3 regions of the Oleiphilus sp. HI0086 genome follow, and region 1 is predicted to be linked to each of the others. Evidence: predicted binding sites of a transcription regulator. Region 1 holds the regulator's gene; each other region holds the start of a gene.
What was found. The regulator FliA, encoded in region 1, starts transcription of late flagellar genes. The targets are predictions, from matches to a motif close to CTAAAGTTNNNNNNNNNNCNGCCGATA.

Region 1 (5,315 bases):
ACCGGCTCCGGTGTTGGTTCAACAGCTGCAGGTTCAGCAGCAGGCGCAGCGTCAGCAGGTTTCGCAAAACGTTCTAAGTCACTTAAAAGCTGTGGGTCAGCTGGGGTTGGATCTTGGCCATCTCTGACTTCACTGAACATTTCGTTTACAGAGTCTAACGCACGTAAAACGACATCCATTAAGTCAGCATCAAGACTTCGCTTACCATTTCGCAGAATATCGAACACGTTTTCTGCAATATGACAACACTTGACCAGTGCATCCAACTGTAAAAAGCCTGCTCCACCCTTTACAGTGTGAAACCCTCTAAAAATTGCGTTTAGCAAATCTTTATCGTCTGGATTTTGCTCTAGATCAACCAGTTGCTCTGAAAGAAGCTCGAGTATCTCTCCAGACTCTACAAGAAAGTCCTGAAGTATCTCATCATCCGCTTCAAACCCCATCTTCTACGCCCCTTTAAAATCCTAGACTGGACAGCAAATCATCCACATCATCCTGGCCAGAAACAACGTCTTCGCGTTGCTCTGCATGGAGTTGTGGACCTTCACCCTCAATGCCTGTTTCTTGTTTTTCTACTTCGTGGACTGTTCCTGTAATCTGGTCAACCTTACCGGCCATTCTGACCAAATTAACAAGATTCTCTTCAACATCTTTAACCAATCCGGTGACTCGTTGAATCACTTGACCAGTTAAGTCTTGGAAAGACTGCGCTAACAGTATTTGCGTGAGATTATCATTTACTTTATCTGAATCCTCACACAACTTTCCAAGGAAAGTTCCCATTGTGGCTGTCAGCGTTCTAAACTCATCAGGTTTCATTTCCTTACGCTGTAAGCGAGACCAATCCATCTTGAGTTTTTTCGCTTCCTGGCTGATTCCTGAAGCATAAGGCATGGTTTCTTCGACAAGATCCAAGGTCTTGTTTGCAGCCTTATTGGTCATATCAACCACATACGCGAGTCGGTCGGACGCATCCTCTATAGTAGACAGGTCATCTTTAGCCGTCTCACTGGAAGCATCGATGTGAAAGTTCCGAATTGACTCGTGTAGCGACCGAGTTAAGCGACCGACTTCTTGGTACAGAGTTTTATCCCGAGTCTCATTTAACTCAGAAATAATACCTAACGCCCCCGACAAGTCTCCTTTGTCAATTCGCTCCTTCAACTCATTAGCCTGAGCCTTCAAAGTCTGCTCAAAACCGCTTAGAGGTTCGCTATTTATTAGCTTTGCGTCAGTCATGAATCGCTCAGCCTTAGGAATCGATACGTTCGAAGATTTTCTCAATCTTCTCTTTTAAAACAGCTGCGGTAAATGGCTTAACGACATAACCGTTCACACCTGCTTGCGCGGCAGCAACTATCTGATCTCGTTTAGCCTCAGCCGTTACCATTAGCACAGGAAGACTTTTGAGGTTATCGTCAGAACGAACATGCTGAAGCAACTCAATACCAGTCATCCCAGGCATATTCCAGTCAGTCACCAGAAAGTCATACTTACCTGTTTGAAGCATTGGTAAGGCAGTACTACCATCGTCAGCTTCATCAGTATTAGTAAACCCTAGGTCACGCAATAGGTTCTTAATAATTCGTCTCATTGTAGAAAAATCATCTACTACGAGAATTTTCATATCTTTATTCAAGTCGACCTCCACTCATGTCGATACCCGAAATTACATTTTAATACCTAAAAACAAGTCTAGTCGGTGTTCTTAGGCTAGCCAGTTTTTTTTGATATTTGTTTCACTTATCGGCACATTTCTTAACAACTATATAAAATCAAGCCAATTTATTAATTTTATTCGCTTTATTTTCCCCTTACATGGGGGACAAACTTTGAGAAAAGAGGTCTAAGCAAATAGTTCGATCAGGCTAAGACAAACTGCAATCAGGTACGCCAATCACTCATTCTAGCTTTCAAACGCATCGCTGCTTGAGAATGTATTTGACTTACTCGAGACTCACTAACAGAGAGCACCAAACCAATTTCTTTAAGATTCAACTCTTCTTCATAATATAAAGACAAAACCATTTTTTCACGCTCAGGGAGAACATCAATCTCTTTGGCCAAAGCTCGACGAAAGGCATCATTCTGAACATCCGTCGCGGGCGTGTAATTCTCGGACAAATACTCTTCACTAGAAACGTCACCTGACTCACTTAGCTCTTCAAAGCTAAATAACTTGCCACTAGCGCTGTCTTTCAAGCAAGCAAAGTATTCCTCAAGCGTCATACCTAACTCTGAGGCAACCTCGCCATCCTGCGCATCACGACCCTCTCTATCTTCAATAGCCTTGATCGCTTCACTTATCTTTCTTGCATTCCGATGAACAGACCTTGGCACCCAGTCTCCCCGGCGCACCTCATCCATCATCGAACCACGAATTCTAATGCCCGCATAAGTTTCAAAGGACGCACCTTTAGAAGCTTCATACTTCCTGGAAGCCTCTAATAACCCGATCATACCAGCCTGAATTAAATCATCGACCTGAACGCTAGACGGTAGACGAGATATCAAATGATGCGCAATTTTTTTGACTAAAGGCGCATGAGACCGAATCAAATCATCGGCACGTTTTACTTGAGCGTCTGTATACATCAGCCTATGACACCGGAACTAAACACGTTCTAGTTTGAGGTAGCCTGAACCAGGCGCTCAACAAAGAACTCCAAATGACCTTTTGGAGAAGAAGGCAGTGGCCAGCTATCCGCTTTTTGGGCAAGCGTCTTATATGCCAACGATGCTTTTGCACGAGGATACACATCAGAAACAGCCCGTTGACGCTGCACTGCTTTTTTCACCGACTCATCGAAAGGGATTGACCCAACATACTGCAGAGCAACATCGAGAAATCTCTCAGTAACGTGAGCAAGCTTGGAATAGAGGTGGCGCCCCTCTTCCTGCGTTTTAACCATATTCGCCAGTACACGAAAACGGTACATATCGTAATCGCGATTTAACAATTTAATTAGCGCATATGAATCGGTAATCGATGTAGGCTCATCACATACGACAACAATAACTTCTTGCGCAGCCCTAAGAAACGAAACAACACCATCGGATATACCTGCTGCGGTATCAATAATCAGGACATCGAGATCTTCAGAAATTTCACTAAAGGCATTAATTAAACCGGCATGTTCCATTGGATTCAAAGAAACCATTTTTTGCGTACCAGATGAAGCTGGTACTACTTTTATTCCTTTGGGCCCATCAACCAAAACGTCACGCAGAGAACATTCGCCACTTATCACATCCGCTATATTGCTTTTAGAGGTGATACCTAACAAAACATCAACATTAGCCAAACCTAAATCGGCATCTAAAAGTACAACACGACGCCCCATCTCAGCGAGCATAATCGAAAGGTTAATAGACACATTACTTTTGCCCACACCACCTTTACCGCCAGTTACCGCGATTACCTGAACCGGATTAGAATTCGCCATACTGGTGAAAATCCCCTTTTATACATCTAATTATTTTTCGCACTTCAGTTTATTCAACCATATTGAGATCTTCGTGATACTGAAACATTGACCGTATTTTCAGTGTATACTGCATAATCTTGCTACATTCAGCTCTATATTTTAATCAACGCTAATAAGAGTTTAGCAGATATGATTAAGTTTACGCAGAATGAGAGAATATTTGATCTAAAACACCTTCATGCTCTTGGGCGCTGATTGTTACCCATCGCTCCGAACTATTCAATAAAGATTCAGCTCTCGAGAGGATTTCTTTTTGCCTAAACACATGAATATCCTCAGGAACTCGCTGACCGTCAGTAAAATAACTGGCTTTGAGACGCGTATCGATAAGAAAGCTCATCACCTCACCCAGGCTAACAGCTTCATCAACCTTAGTAATAATGGCGCCTGACAAGCCTACCATTTTGTAGTGATGGTAATTTGAACACATCACCTGATACTGCCCTACAGACGATACAACAAGGTGTGACTGAATATCATGACCCGACAGCTTTAATTCCTGCAGCTGCTCAGACCAGCACGCGTCGGTATGCATTAGGCCAGCAGTATCAACCAAGACAAGTTTTTTGTGACGCAAGCCATCAAGTATGGTATCCAGACTATGACGCTCATCAACAACATGGACAGGCACATTGAGTATTCTGCCAAACACCTTTAGTTGCTCGTGCGCAGCTATGCGGTATCTGTCAGTTGTCACCAAGGCTATATCATCAGCACCATGTCGAATAACAAACTGAGCAGCCATTTTACCTATTGTCATGGTCTTACCACTACCTGTAGGCCCAACCAATGCAATGACGCCACCCTGCTCGATCAGGTCATCTTCAGGAGCCGATATTAAAGCTGAAACACCCTGTGAAACACGAGACCATGCCTGACTGTAGTCCATACCTAAATCAACCATTGCCATTAGCCGTTTTTTAAGATCCCCGGCAATACAAAGGGATTCGAGTTTACGTTCGATTTTGCTGAGCGTAGCCGATTGCTCACGTTCTTTTTCATTCTGCACTTGCTTGTAAGCCTGCCCGGACATTAGTTTTTTAATCTCTAATATCTCTGCACGCATATCCGATAATTCGCCCCACGGAGTACCATTTTGTTTAGCATCATGTGACGCAGCCTTGCGCTCCATTGCCGAAGAGCTTGCCTCTGGTTCAGACACTGCCTCTGAATCGTTCTCTTGCGCAAGAGCATCAGGCCGCTCTTTACGCTTAGCCTTAACCTCTTCTATCTTTCTACGCGCACTATCTAGCTCTTTTTGCAGTTTCAGGTGTTTTTCTGCATGCATACGAGCAAGTTGGGAAGGGCTAGGCTCGCCACGCTCTATCAATTGACTTTCGATGGTTTCAGGTGAGACATCTTCCTCATAGTCGAGCGCAGCAACAATTTCGACACCACCGTCAACTTTTGAGTTGGATAAGATAACCGCATCGGGGCCAAGTTCTTCTCGAACCATTTTTAAAACTTCTTGCATGGTCGCTGAAAAAAAGCGTCTAACTTCCATAAGGAATCACCTGATTATGTTTACTACTCATCACTTCAATTGAACCTTGGAGCGAGTTCTACCGACACGACGTCAATTTATTGACCTACGTTCGCGACGATTGTTATTTGTTTATTGTTTGGCACTTCCTGGTAAGAAAGGACATTAATCGGGTCACTCCCAAACCTTACAAACTTAGCAAGCACTGGTCTCAAAGGCCCTGATACCAAAAGGATTGCAGGCTTTCCGAGCATTTCCTGGCGTTGAGCTGCTTCACCGAGCGATCGCTGAAGTGTTTCAACTATTCGGGGCTCAAGTATCATTCCCATATCATCACCCGCGCC
Region 2 (5,315 bases), on a different contig from region 1:
CAAGAGAAACCCGCGCTTACGTCCCTAAACTGCTTGCTCTTGCCAAGATTGTAAAGTCGCCTGAAAAATACAACATTCAATTCCCGAAAATCGCTGATAAACCGTACTTTGAGACAGTTCAAACTGGCGGGCAGATCGATCTTGCCCAGGCAGCTACCCTGGCCGGCATCGATATAAAGGAAATATATAAACTCAACCCAGGATTCAATCAGTGGGCTAGCGCCCCCATGGGGCCTCATCGTTTATTGGTACCTATTGAGAGCGCCAAACAGTTTAAAGCCGCGCTGACTGAGCTACCTCCAGAAAAGAGGCTCAACTGGACTCGCTACAGTATAAAACGCGGTGACTCCTTAATTCGCATAGCAAAGAAATTCAACACAACTCCAACCTTGATTAAGCAAGTCAATCAGCTGCGCTCTAACACGATCAGAGAGAAACAAAAATTACTTATCCCTGTTGCATCTGAAGGTAAAGCTTATTACAACTTAAGCCAGCATAATCGACTCAAGCGCAAGCAAGACAAAATATCCGGAAGCCAAGGCAGCAAGAAACTACGTTATAAAGTACGCTCTGGAGATACCATGTGGGATATTTCCAGAGCTCACAAAGTAGGCGTTCGCTCTCTAGCCAAGTGGAACGGCATGGCACCCACTGACCCGATTAAGCCAGGTCAGGAATTAATTATCTGGTCACTTAAGGATGTAGGTAAAGCAAGCATGCCGCTACCGTCTTTTAGAGATAAAAGGCAAATGATCAGAAAGATTGGCTATCGAGTAAGAAAAGGTGACTCGCTCGCTCGCATCGCAAGTAAGTTCAGCGTAACGATTAATGACCTAGTAAGCTGGAACAAGCTAAACAAGAAAAAATATCTACAGCCAGGACAGAAGCTAACCATCTACGTAGACATAACAGCTACTTAGGCCCCGTTACCGAGGCTAGAATTTATTTTAACCTAGGAAGCCACCTCTAAAATCATTCAGACAATAAGTACTCACTAAATTCGATAAAGTGGGAAACAGTTACCTTATCTACTGGAATCATAGACTTATCAGCGTCAGCGCTATTTTCACTTAATTCACTCATCATATCTTTCACTCTTTCAAGCGTTTCACGAATCAAGCTGACCATTGAGTCGCGCGGAGATTCAAACACTCCCATTGAATCATTCATCTGATTAAAGTGATTAACCATATCTACAATAGGTTGATACCGCTTTAGGTTTGATAAGTCATTCGTTCGACCTTCTTGTGAACTAGAAGGTGCACCATAAGTTCTTAACTCTTCCGCTACAGTCTTGGACAAGTCTAAGGAAAAGGATGCAATTTCGCTGGAATCAAACCCTACACTCATCGCTGATTCAAATGCATCCTGAAAGCGGTCTTGAAAAAATAATTCCGTTACATTACCTAGCTGCGACAATAGCTCGTTAATTGCCGTAAGCTCCGATTCATCCAGCTCCCCTTCGACACTATATTCAAACGACTTATCGCCGGACACAGCCACGCCTAGAGAGTTTCCCGAAGACTGGTAAATAGAGGCAAATGTATCACTCAAACGAATCGAGACTTTATCGCCATCCCTGGTCGTTAAGGAAAACTCGGTACTATCATGACTTGCATATTTGTACTTGGAAACAGCCTCGAAAGACTCTGGCTTAAGCTGTTGTTCATTGACTTTCTCTGGCGTAAAAAACTCGTAAACATTTAAAGCTTGCTGGGAGGTTTTAGCCTCAGTATCTACAGGAGTGTTAGTCGAAGCCGCAACTTCATTTCTAGCGCTCTGCTTGCTCCCTTCAGCTAAGCCATCTGCAGCACTCAGATGTTTTCCTTCAATATCATCTACCCCCTCATCAACCAAATGTCGAGACTGAGCTATTTCCTCCTCAAGCTTTTCATCCATCAAACCCAATGCGCTGATATCTTCTTTAGCGGATGAAAAGCCCGCCTCAATCCCTTTTCGAGCCTGACTTAATAAGTCACCAATTCTCGACTCATCCGCCCCGTTTCTGAGCTCGCTTTCAATTCGGCGTTCGACAAAACCGAGCACAGTATGAGCCACATCTGATGGAGAAGGCACTTTAAACTCAAACTGAGGTTTTTCGATAGTAATATTGAAACTAAAGTTTGTCTCTATCGAGCGGGAGAAAATTCTCCTTCCACTATCGGTACCGGCTTCTAAAAGCTGAGTTTCAACGCTTGTTTGCATACTTGCACTTAGCTTTGCAGAGCCAGTGCTTTCAGCTATCTTACTGGCATCTAGCGAGCGGTGCCGCGACAGCCCACCATCGTTTAGCTTGTCAATGTTATCTAATGCGTTCATACAAAACCCTCTAAAATCCGGTTGACCTCATAGCTATTACCGTCCGCAAAAAGATTTTCTTTAGGCATTCTTTTATAGAAAAGACATCTAAAGCAAGAATCTGTTATATTCCACGCAATTCACCAACTTAATGCGATTACTATGAATAAATTCCCCGAACCAAGCGACCAATACATGCCCGCCACACTCCTTCGGCGACTTCTTGCGTTTTTTTATGACAGTATCTTATGCATAGCTCTCACCATGACCATCACCATGATCTATATGGCGATTAGCCATAGCCTTATTGGTGCCGAAGAGTACAAGCAAATTAATGAGTCAGGCCAATCGCTTAAGGACCCACTACTATCCTCAACGCTTTTTATTTCCCTATTTCTGTTTTTTGGTTATTTCTGGACTAAAACCGGACAAACCCTTGGAATGCAGGTTTGGCATTTACGCATACAAAATGAGGACAACACATCAATCAGCTGGAACCAAGCCCTTGTCAGGTTCTTTGTCGCCGGAGTTTCCATTGCCGCATTCGGTCTTGGCTACCTTTGGGTATTCATCGATAAGAAAAATCGAACCTGGCAATGCATCGCATCTGAAAGCAAAGTTATACGAATTCCAAAGCGCAGCTAGACTCTAAATAAGTCAAACCAGCTTTCTCAGGTCAAAAAAAAGCTCTCGACATAATCGAGAGCTTTTTAGACAACAAACAAAAAATTAATCGTGAGCAGAGATAATCCAGTTTGTAGTCGACTCCATATCAGTAATAAACAACTGACCGATTGACTCACCAGTATCGCCGAATGAGATAGAGTGGATATCAATATCACCCTTGAAGCGCGTATTGATTGCAATACCATCCACAAAAGGATTACTACCAGCAAGCAGACCATCTATATTTAAAACAGCATCTTTAACTGCATAGATTTCACGAATAGAGTGCGCAAAACTAAATGATGAAGTGCCATCCAAACCTGTCAAATCGCCACGCTCATTGTGAATTTCCATGTCAGAAATCTGAACACCGGCAATATCAATATATACATCCAGATCTGTAATCTTAAAGTAACGACCCCAGTATATTTTGGAGTCAGCCTTACCCGTATTACCACCTAGAGGTCCAGATCCATCAAAGCCGTTACCATTGTTCTCAAGATGTAAGTCATCAGGACCTAAGTAACCCTGGATACCTAATTGACTAATCAAGGTAGTTGTACCAGCAGCACCTTGGTCGGGACCCTGACCATCAGTATCTAGACCAGCAGAACCTAGCTCATAACTTGAACTTGCCAAGCCAATTGCATCGATTTCAAGACGAAAGTCGACAGCATGCTCTAGGACTAGCTCTGCAGTATGAAAATCGTCTAATCCAAATCTACCGTCAGCTCTATACTGATCGATACCGCCTTCTGAAGCCCAGCCATCAGTAAAGTCAAAATGGATTACCAAATCACCATCACCATATGTGCGCTTATCGTCAATTACAGCGTTATCACGAGTTGAGTCAATACCGTTTGCAACACTAACAAACGTCGTATCAGTATTCCCATCATTTACATACATCTGAGCAATATCACGCATATTGGAAAAACCATATGCAAGCTCATTATCACCGTCGGTACCATCACCGGCGATGTCAATCTCAAGCCGTAAGTTGTCAAGCATCGTACCTGCAGAGCCCGTACCATTACCCAACGAGTTACCACCCATACGGATACCTTGAATCAACAAATAGCCTGCATCGTGATATGCGAACTCTCCGATCTCCCACTGACTTTCTACATCAAGAGTAAGACCTGCCTGACCCGTGACGTCTTGTAGACTATCTTCATCAAGCATTTGGACTTCGGCCATCACATTTGATGACAAAGCAGAAACTGCCGTCACCAAAGCCAACCTCTTCAAGCCTTTCATTATTGTATTCTCCTACTTTTTTTATTGTGCCGGCCTTCAGCTCTATTTTAGTCCAATCGGGATATATAGACTTTGTACCGTTAGGCGCCCCTTTCTTTCTTAAATACAGCCCGCATCCATGCATACACAAACCTGTGCCAAGGTCCTACAATCCACCCTTGACCCAAGGACTACTACATACGCATTTTATCCAGTCTAGTTGCTGCTTGAATAATACGCGAATTAACAACCTGGTTCAATCATGGAAAGTCTGTGTGAGACACTGCTCTCACTCCAGCTCAACGTGCCCTTCGCAAAAGGAATATCCCTGCTACCAAACATACCGAAATAGGAATAACAGTCGCATAGATTGGATTAAAACCAAACACAATTGCACTCGGCCCTAACAGGTCTTGTGCATACTTGAACAACAGTCCAACCACTACCCCTGAAAACACCCTAAACCCCATCGTGACAGACCTAAGAGGCCCAAATACGAACGATATTGCCACCAAGACCAATACTGCCGTTGAAATTGGCTGAAACGCTTTCTTCCAAAATGACATCATATAAGCGTCAGAGTTTAAGTCCTGAGCTTCAAGATATTGAGAATAAGTATATAAACCCGATATAGATAAGTCGTCGGATGACACAACCAACACACTAAGCACCGAGGGAGACAAGTCTGTTTGCCAAGTTTTAGTTGGGAAATGATTGACGTAAGTGCGCGCCCCTTTAAAGCTTGTTTCAATAACAGACTCTAACTGCCAAGTACCACGCTGAAAAATAGCACGCTTCGCAAACACACTACTTTCAAGCTGATGATCAGCATCATACCTCTGCAACGACACACCATGAAGCACACCGTTTGATTGCACGGCATTAAAGTGCATAAAAGTATTACCCTCCCGATGCCACACCCCTCTATGACTGGCAACATTTTGCTCTGCCCCCTGGAGAACCGCTCTACGACTCTGAGCTATACCTTCCGTTACAGGAGCAACAAACTCCCCCAAAAACAAACCAATAAGCACAACAACTATTGCAGGCTTCATCGCAAAAAAGACAATCCTTCTGGTCGATACACCCGCTGCACGAATCACCACCAACTC
Region 3 (5,315 bases), on a different contig from region 1:
TCAACACCTCGTCAGCCAAATTGGCAGATGAACTGACCAGCTATTTACGCAAAACAATTGGTTCACTTCCTATTCGCCTACCAGCAGTTAACCAGGCCCCAAGCTCCATCATGACACACTGGGTCACCGAGCCAAGCAGCCTACCGAGCTTTATGACGGTCGGATTTGAATGCGAACTTACTTCACAAGGTGAAGAGAAAGGATCTATTAAGTATAAAGGCTTGGAACTCGATCAAGAACAGATCGACCAACAAATCAAATCAGGAATGGAAGTCACCAAACTTGCTGTCGAGTGGCGCGAGTCACTAACACTATTATTAGGCTCTGATTTAAGTGTGAAGCGCATCAAGTTTGGCGATATGCTACAAGATCAACTTGACGACATGAACGCCGAAGATGCCGCCAGCATGTTTGACGCTGGCTTCACCATTATGACGGCAGAGTTCGACAAACTAATTCCAGAGATCCTGGAAGCATTCGGCGGTGAAGATACCAGCGCCGTGATCGAAGAATCGAACTAACTGTCGGCAACGCTGAGTACATAGAAATAGCGGCAATCAATAGCCGCTATTCAATCTCTTATGTAAAAGCAATAAGCAAAAAAGCACTCTAGACTTGCGAACAAGCCTCTAGAGAATACCCTTTTCAATAACTTCCTGACGAATACCAGACCAGGCACCTTGAATCTTCTTCAAGTGAGAAAGCACCTCTTCCAACATTTCCAGATCGTTTTTGACATTCGCTTCAAACAATCGATGCTCACAGTAGACATAAAGATCAAATAAATTTTGCGCAACCTCCTGCCCCTTATCTAAATCCAGAAAGCTACGCAAACCCGATATAATCTCTATCGACTTGTTAATCAAACGATTCTTGCCTTCAAAGTCACTCGCAGCAATACGCGCCTTAGCCATATTAATGCGCTCAACAGCACCATCAAATAAAAGCTGAATTAATTGGTGACGGTCAACATCGACAACACTTGTCTGCGCATTAACCGACTGATACTGATGTAATGCATTCATATTATTCTCCTACGATTACCGAGGTGTAATTTCCCCAGCTACTTCTCTTATTTTTCACTTGAACTTGAACCTGAAAGCGCATCTAGCTGCGCCTTTATAAAATCCATCGTACTATTTAACTTGGAAACCGCGATATCAGCTGCGGTAAACTGCCTAGCTAAACGCGCAGTAACTGACTCTATTCTTTCATCAAGCGCAGTACGCTGCTCTGCAATCAAGGCTAGCTCTTTAGCCAGCGTATCATTCTTAGTAGTGAGCGAACCTTCAAGCGATACCATATTAGTAATCAAGTCTACTAACTGCTCGCCAACCCCCTCAATATAAGTAACCGTTCCACGGTCGCCCGTAGATGATCCGCCAACAGTAATTCTAATACCTTCAGAGTCATCACCAACAGCAGCGGTTAACACCTGCCCTGACCCTGTCGCCACAGCACCGTTGATAGTACCCTCAACATCGACGCCATCAACGCCCGCAGCAATACTCAGACCAAGCTGAGCTACTGTATTAGTATCAACAGCTGTTATCTCTACCGTAGACGCCGCACCATAAACATTTGAATTAATTACCAACTGGTTAGAGCCGTCTAGACTAACCGTTACTGACTTTCCAGCAGCACTAAGCGTTGAATCTGCATTGATTTTAGATTGAATCTCGGCAGCTAATTGAGTCTGCGTATAGCTACCTGCATCAAGCGTGATTGAACCACTTTCAGTACCATCAATACTAATGGTGAATTCATCATTATTTGCATCAATAGTTGTACTAGCACCTAAACTTACAGCGCCCGATAGCTCTCCTCTTGTCGCAGCAGTCGTTATGTTAATATCATAACTGCCCGGCTTAGTGTTGATACTTGCAGTACCAAAGCTTACTTGAGCATCGCTGGCTCGCCCTTGATCACTGAACAAAGCCGAAACATCATCTGGGTGCGAATCAAGCTGATCACTAAGAGTGTCTTCATTTAGGCTTAGCAAACCAGTTTGATAATCTGTCGTAATACCAATATCTGCCAAACTACGGACATTTGCATTTTCCAAACCACCAACCGTCGAACCCAATACGCGTCGTACCTGATTCATCATACTTCGAGTTGTCGAGTCACCAAGCAAAATGCCCGCTTCAGCCCCACCACTAGGGTCAAACTCACTATTGTCGTTCACCAAAGTCTGTAGAGCATTAAACTTCTCTACAAATTCTGAAACTTTCTCGACCACAGCAGTGTGATCATTTTGAACAGATAAAGCGGCTGGCGAACCATCATTTGTGCCACTCAGGGTCAGGGTTAAACCTGGAATAGCGTCATAAATCTCATTACTTGAGCGCGTGATCGGTACACCATTCAATTTGAATGATGCATCCGCGGCTGGTTGACTCTGTATTAAGTTAGTCGCTCCCGCGGTGTAGGCGAGTCGAGAAAGACCATTTGCATCTGTGTTACTTGCATCACCGGTGTCCGAAACAGAAATATCGATCGTTTTATCCAGACCCGTTTCATCGGCATTGAATACAAGCTTATAGCCAGTTCCCGTGTAAAGAACTGAAGCCGTCATGCCTACATCAGATTCAGAATTGATCGCTGCAGCAATACCATCAAGCGTATTATTACTATTATCGATAGTAACGTTAGTCGTTTTTCCATCAACCACTATCGTTAAAGAGCCTTCACCAATCGCTGTTGTATCGGAGTCATTAAACTCAGTAGAAGTAAGCGTTTGAGAGACTGCTAAAGCGGTAACTTCAAGCGTATGAACTGATGGAGTTGCATCATTGGAGTCTACCACTGCAGAGAATGCAGAGTTCCCAGAAGAAACCGTTTTTGATTCGAATAACTCAGGATTTGCCAGTGTACGCGAAGGTAGGCGAAGATCTGTAATAGCGGACTTTATTTGACCAAAAATTGACAGTTCAGCATTTACGTCAGCTTCTTGACTGTCCAGACGAGCCTCGACCGGAGCACGCTCCGCACTAGCGAGATTCTCTATTAACTCGCTAGTTAGAACACCCGAGCCTATTCCGACTGAAGATACACTGGCCATAACATCCACCTACTCACCTGTAATCACCAAAAGTGCTCTATATCAGATATAGCGCGAAAGCCGATATTTTCTTGCTTTCAATATTTTAGTGATTAACGAATACTAAAGGGTAAACAGCTTAACAGCGTTATTGAACCCTGCCTATAAATAGTATCGGCAGGCAACACGGGAAGTTTAACTCCCGTGTTGTAAAAGAATGTAAACCATTGCCGCTATTTTAGCCAAAAACTACACTTTAGCTTTAAATAAACTTAACGGTTCATCTTGATGCAAGTCTTGAGCCAACTTCAAAGCAACATCATCAGGAATCTGCCTAACTACTTCAGAGGTCTGCTTATCAACCACTGTTATAATCGTTTTCCCTGACTGATCATCGAGATTAAACTGCAAATTTCTTTGCACCGACTGCACATAGTCATTCAACTTTGTTACAGCCTGCTCAACCTTTTCTTGCGCTTGCTCCGCTGGCTTAAGGCTAGGCTTTTCTTCTACACCTTGCGCAACCGGCTTTGCACTCGCACCATCTTTAAAGTCAACAGAAGAACTGCGCTGTGCCTTTTGAGCAGACGATGCAGCAGCCAGCTTAACTGGCTGGCCTACACCACTCATTTTCATGTCGCTCATAATTCACCTCACATATCTTTTTTAACTGCGTAAGCCGACTTTAACTCACGCTAAAGCCGGCAACGTTCATATTACTAAGTACTTATTACTGTAGAAGCGATAGAACCTGCTGAGGTCTAGCATTCGCTTGCGACAATACTGAAATACCTGCCTGCTGAAGAACCTGAGCTCTAGATAGCGCTGCAGTTTCAGTCGCGAAGTCAGCATCTCTGATTCGAGAGTTTGCAGCTGATAGGTTTTCACTGTTTACCGCGTTGTTAGAAATTGTGTTTTCGAATCTGTTTTGAATCGCACCCAATTTCGCTTGCTCTCTTGCAACCTGGTTGATCGCGTTATCAATTGCAGTTATCGCGTCTTCAGCACCTGCTGCGGTACTGATATCGATATCCTTCAGCTGCTGACCATCTTGAGAGCCACCATATGTACCGACCTCAAAGCCTGAGTTGCTAATCGCCGTAGGATCCTGAGTACTAATTTCAATAGGACCACCAGACTCTAACTTAACCGTACCAAAAGTAGTAGCATCCGCAGCACCGAAGTTTGTACCCGAACCAACAACAATATTTCGACCATCTTCAGCCAACAACTCGTACTGGTTGTCGTCAACAATTTTAGCAGTAACACCTGTCTGAGCCGTCTTAGCGTTAATCGCATCAACCGCTAAAGACACCTGCTCAGAGGTCGTGCCAGTCGTACCAGCGGCAAAACTAATAGACACGCCATTGACCGTCGCATTACCAGCAGTATCCGCAGAAACATCAGATGAGGTCACCTGCGTGGTATTCGCAGTCGCAGTCACACCAGTTTGATCTGAAACCAAGTTAATTGCTGATGCAACTGAAATCGCACTCGCATCTTTATTTGCCGTCGACGCATTATCAAAAGAGGAGAATGTAGCACCAACCGCTGTACCATTAATTACCAAGTCACCAGCAGTAAGCGCCGTACCACCCAAGGTATCACTCACAGCAGTTGCTTTTGAACCACTATAAGAACCCACTTCTAAGCCAGCATTCTCAAGCGAAGCACCCGTATTACTAGTAATCTCAATATCACTACCATCTTTAGATACTAAAGTGTAGGAACCAACATACGTGTCAGCCGCTGCAACACCTGCCGCTGCTGCACCCGCACCCGAGATATCAATGTTACGACCGTCTGCAGCAGAAAGAGTTACACCTTGCTGCAAGTTATTTAGATCAACCGACGCAGTAACACCTGTTTGACCGCTGCTTAGGTTAATTGCGTCCGCAACACCCTGCAAATCAGTAGATAACGTGCTTGCATCGCCAGATCCACCAACATTGATCGTTACACCATTAATATCAAAGTTAGCGGCACTTGCTACGTTAGTGACTTCTGTACCCGATGCAACCGTTGCATTAACAGTCGCACTGACACCCGATTGATCAGCAACCGCATTGATGGACGCAGCAATTGCAATAGAACTCAAGTTCTGATCGGCAGTTGAAGCACCATCAGCACCCGCATCTGCTGCACCTACTGCGAAGCCGTTAATTACCAGGTCACCCGCAGCCATTGCTGGACGAGCATCGGTAGATGAAACAGAAGACAAACCTGATGTGATATCTGTACCTAGCGTTTCCTCTGACACCTCAGAGATTGA

Region 2: a site for FliA is predicted at 2,357-2,383, ahead of A3756_RS04540 (DUF5610 domain-containing protein). Genes of this name have one in related genera too.
Region 3: a site for FliA is predicted at 3,216-3,242, ahead of fliD (flagellar filament capping protein FliD). Genes of this name have one in related genera too.

What each region holds. Positions count from the first base shown of each region.
Region 1 is NZ_LWFZ01001402.1:2,406-7,720, reverse strand. It holds gene A3756_RS23860 (chemotaxis protein CheA) at 1-443, opposite strand, end outside; gene A3756_RS23855 (protein phosphatase CheZ) at 457-1,239, opposite strand; gene cheY (chemotaxis response regulator CheY) at 1,253-1,639, opposite strand; gene A3756_RS23845 (RNA polymerase sigma factor FliA) at 1,885-2,595, opposite strand; gene A3756_RS23840 (MinD/ParA family protein) at 2,625-3,446, opposite strand; gene flhF (flagellar biosynthesis protein FlhF) at 3,628-4,992, opposite strand; gene flhA (flagellar biosynthesis protein FlhA) at 5,070-5,315, opposite strand, start outside.
Region 2 is NZ_LWFZ01000352.1:16,241-21,555, forward strand. It holds gene A3756_RS04535 (LysM peptidoglycan-binding domain-containing protein) at 1-920, shown strand, start outside; gene A3756_RS04540 (DUF5610 domain-containing protein) at 973-2,319, opposite strand; gene A3756_RS04545 (RDD family protein) at 2,461-2,943, shown strand; gene A3756_RS04550 (DUF6160 family protein) at 3,028-4,224, opposite strand; gene lptG (LPS export ABC transporter permease LptG) at 4,503-5,315, opposite strand, start outside.
Region 3 is NZ_LWFZ01001369.1:448-5,762, forward strand. It holds partial or broken gene rdgC (recombination-associated protein RdgC) at 1-521, shown strand, start outside; gene fliS (flagellar export chaperone FliS) at 630-1,025, opposite strand; gene fliD (flagellar filament capping protein FliD) at 1,073-3,064, opposite strand; gene A3756_RS23525 (flagellar protein FlaG) at 3,293-3,688, opposite strand; gene A3756_RS23530 (flagellin) at 3,774-5,315, opposite strand, start outside.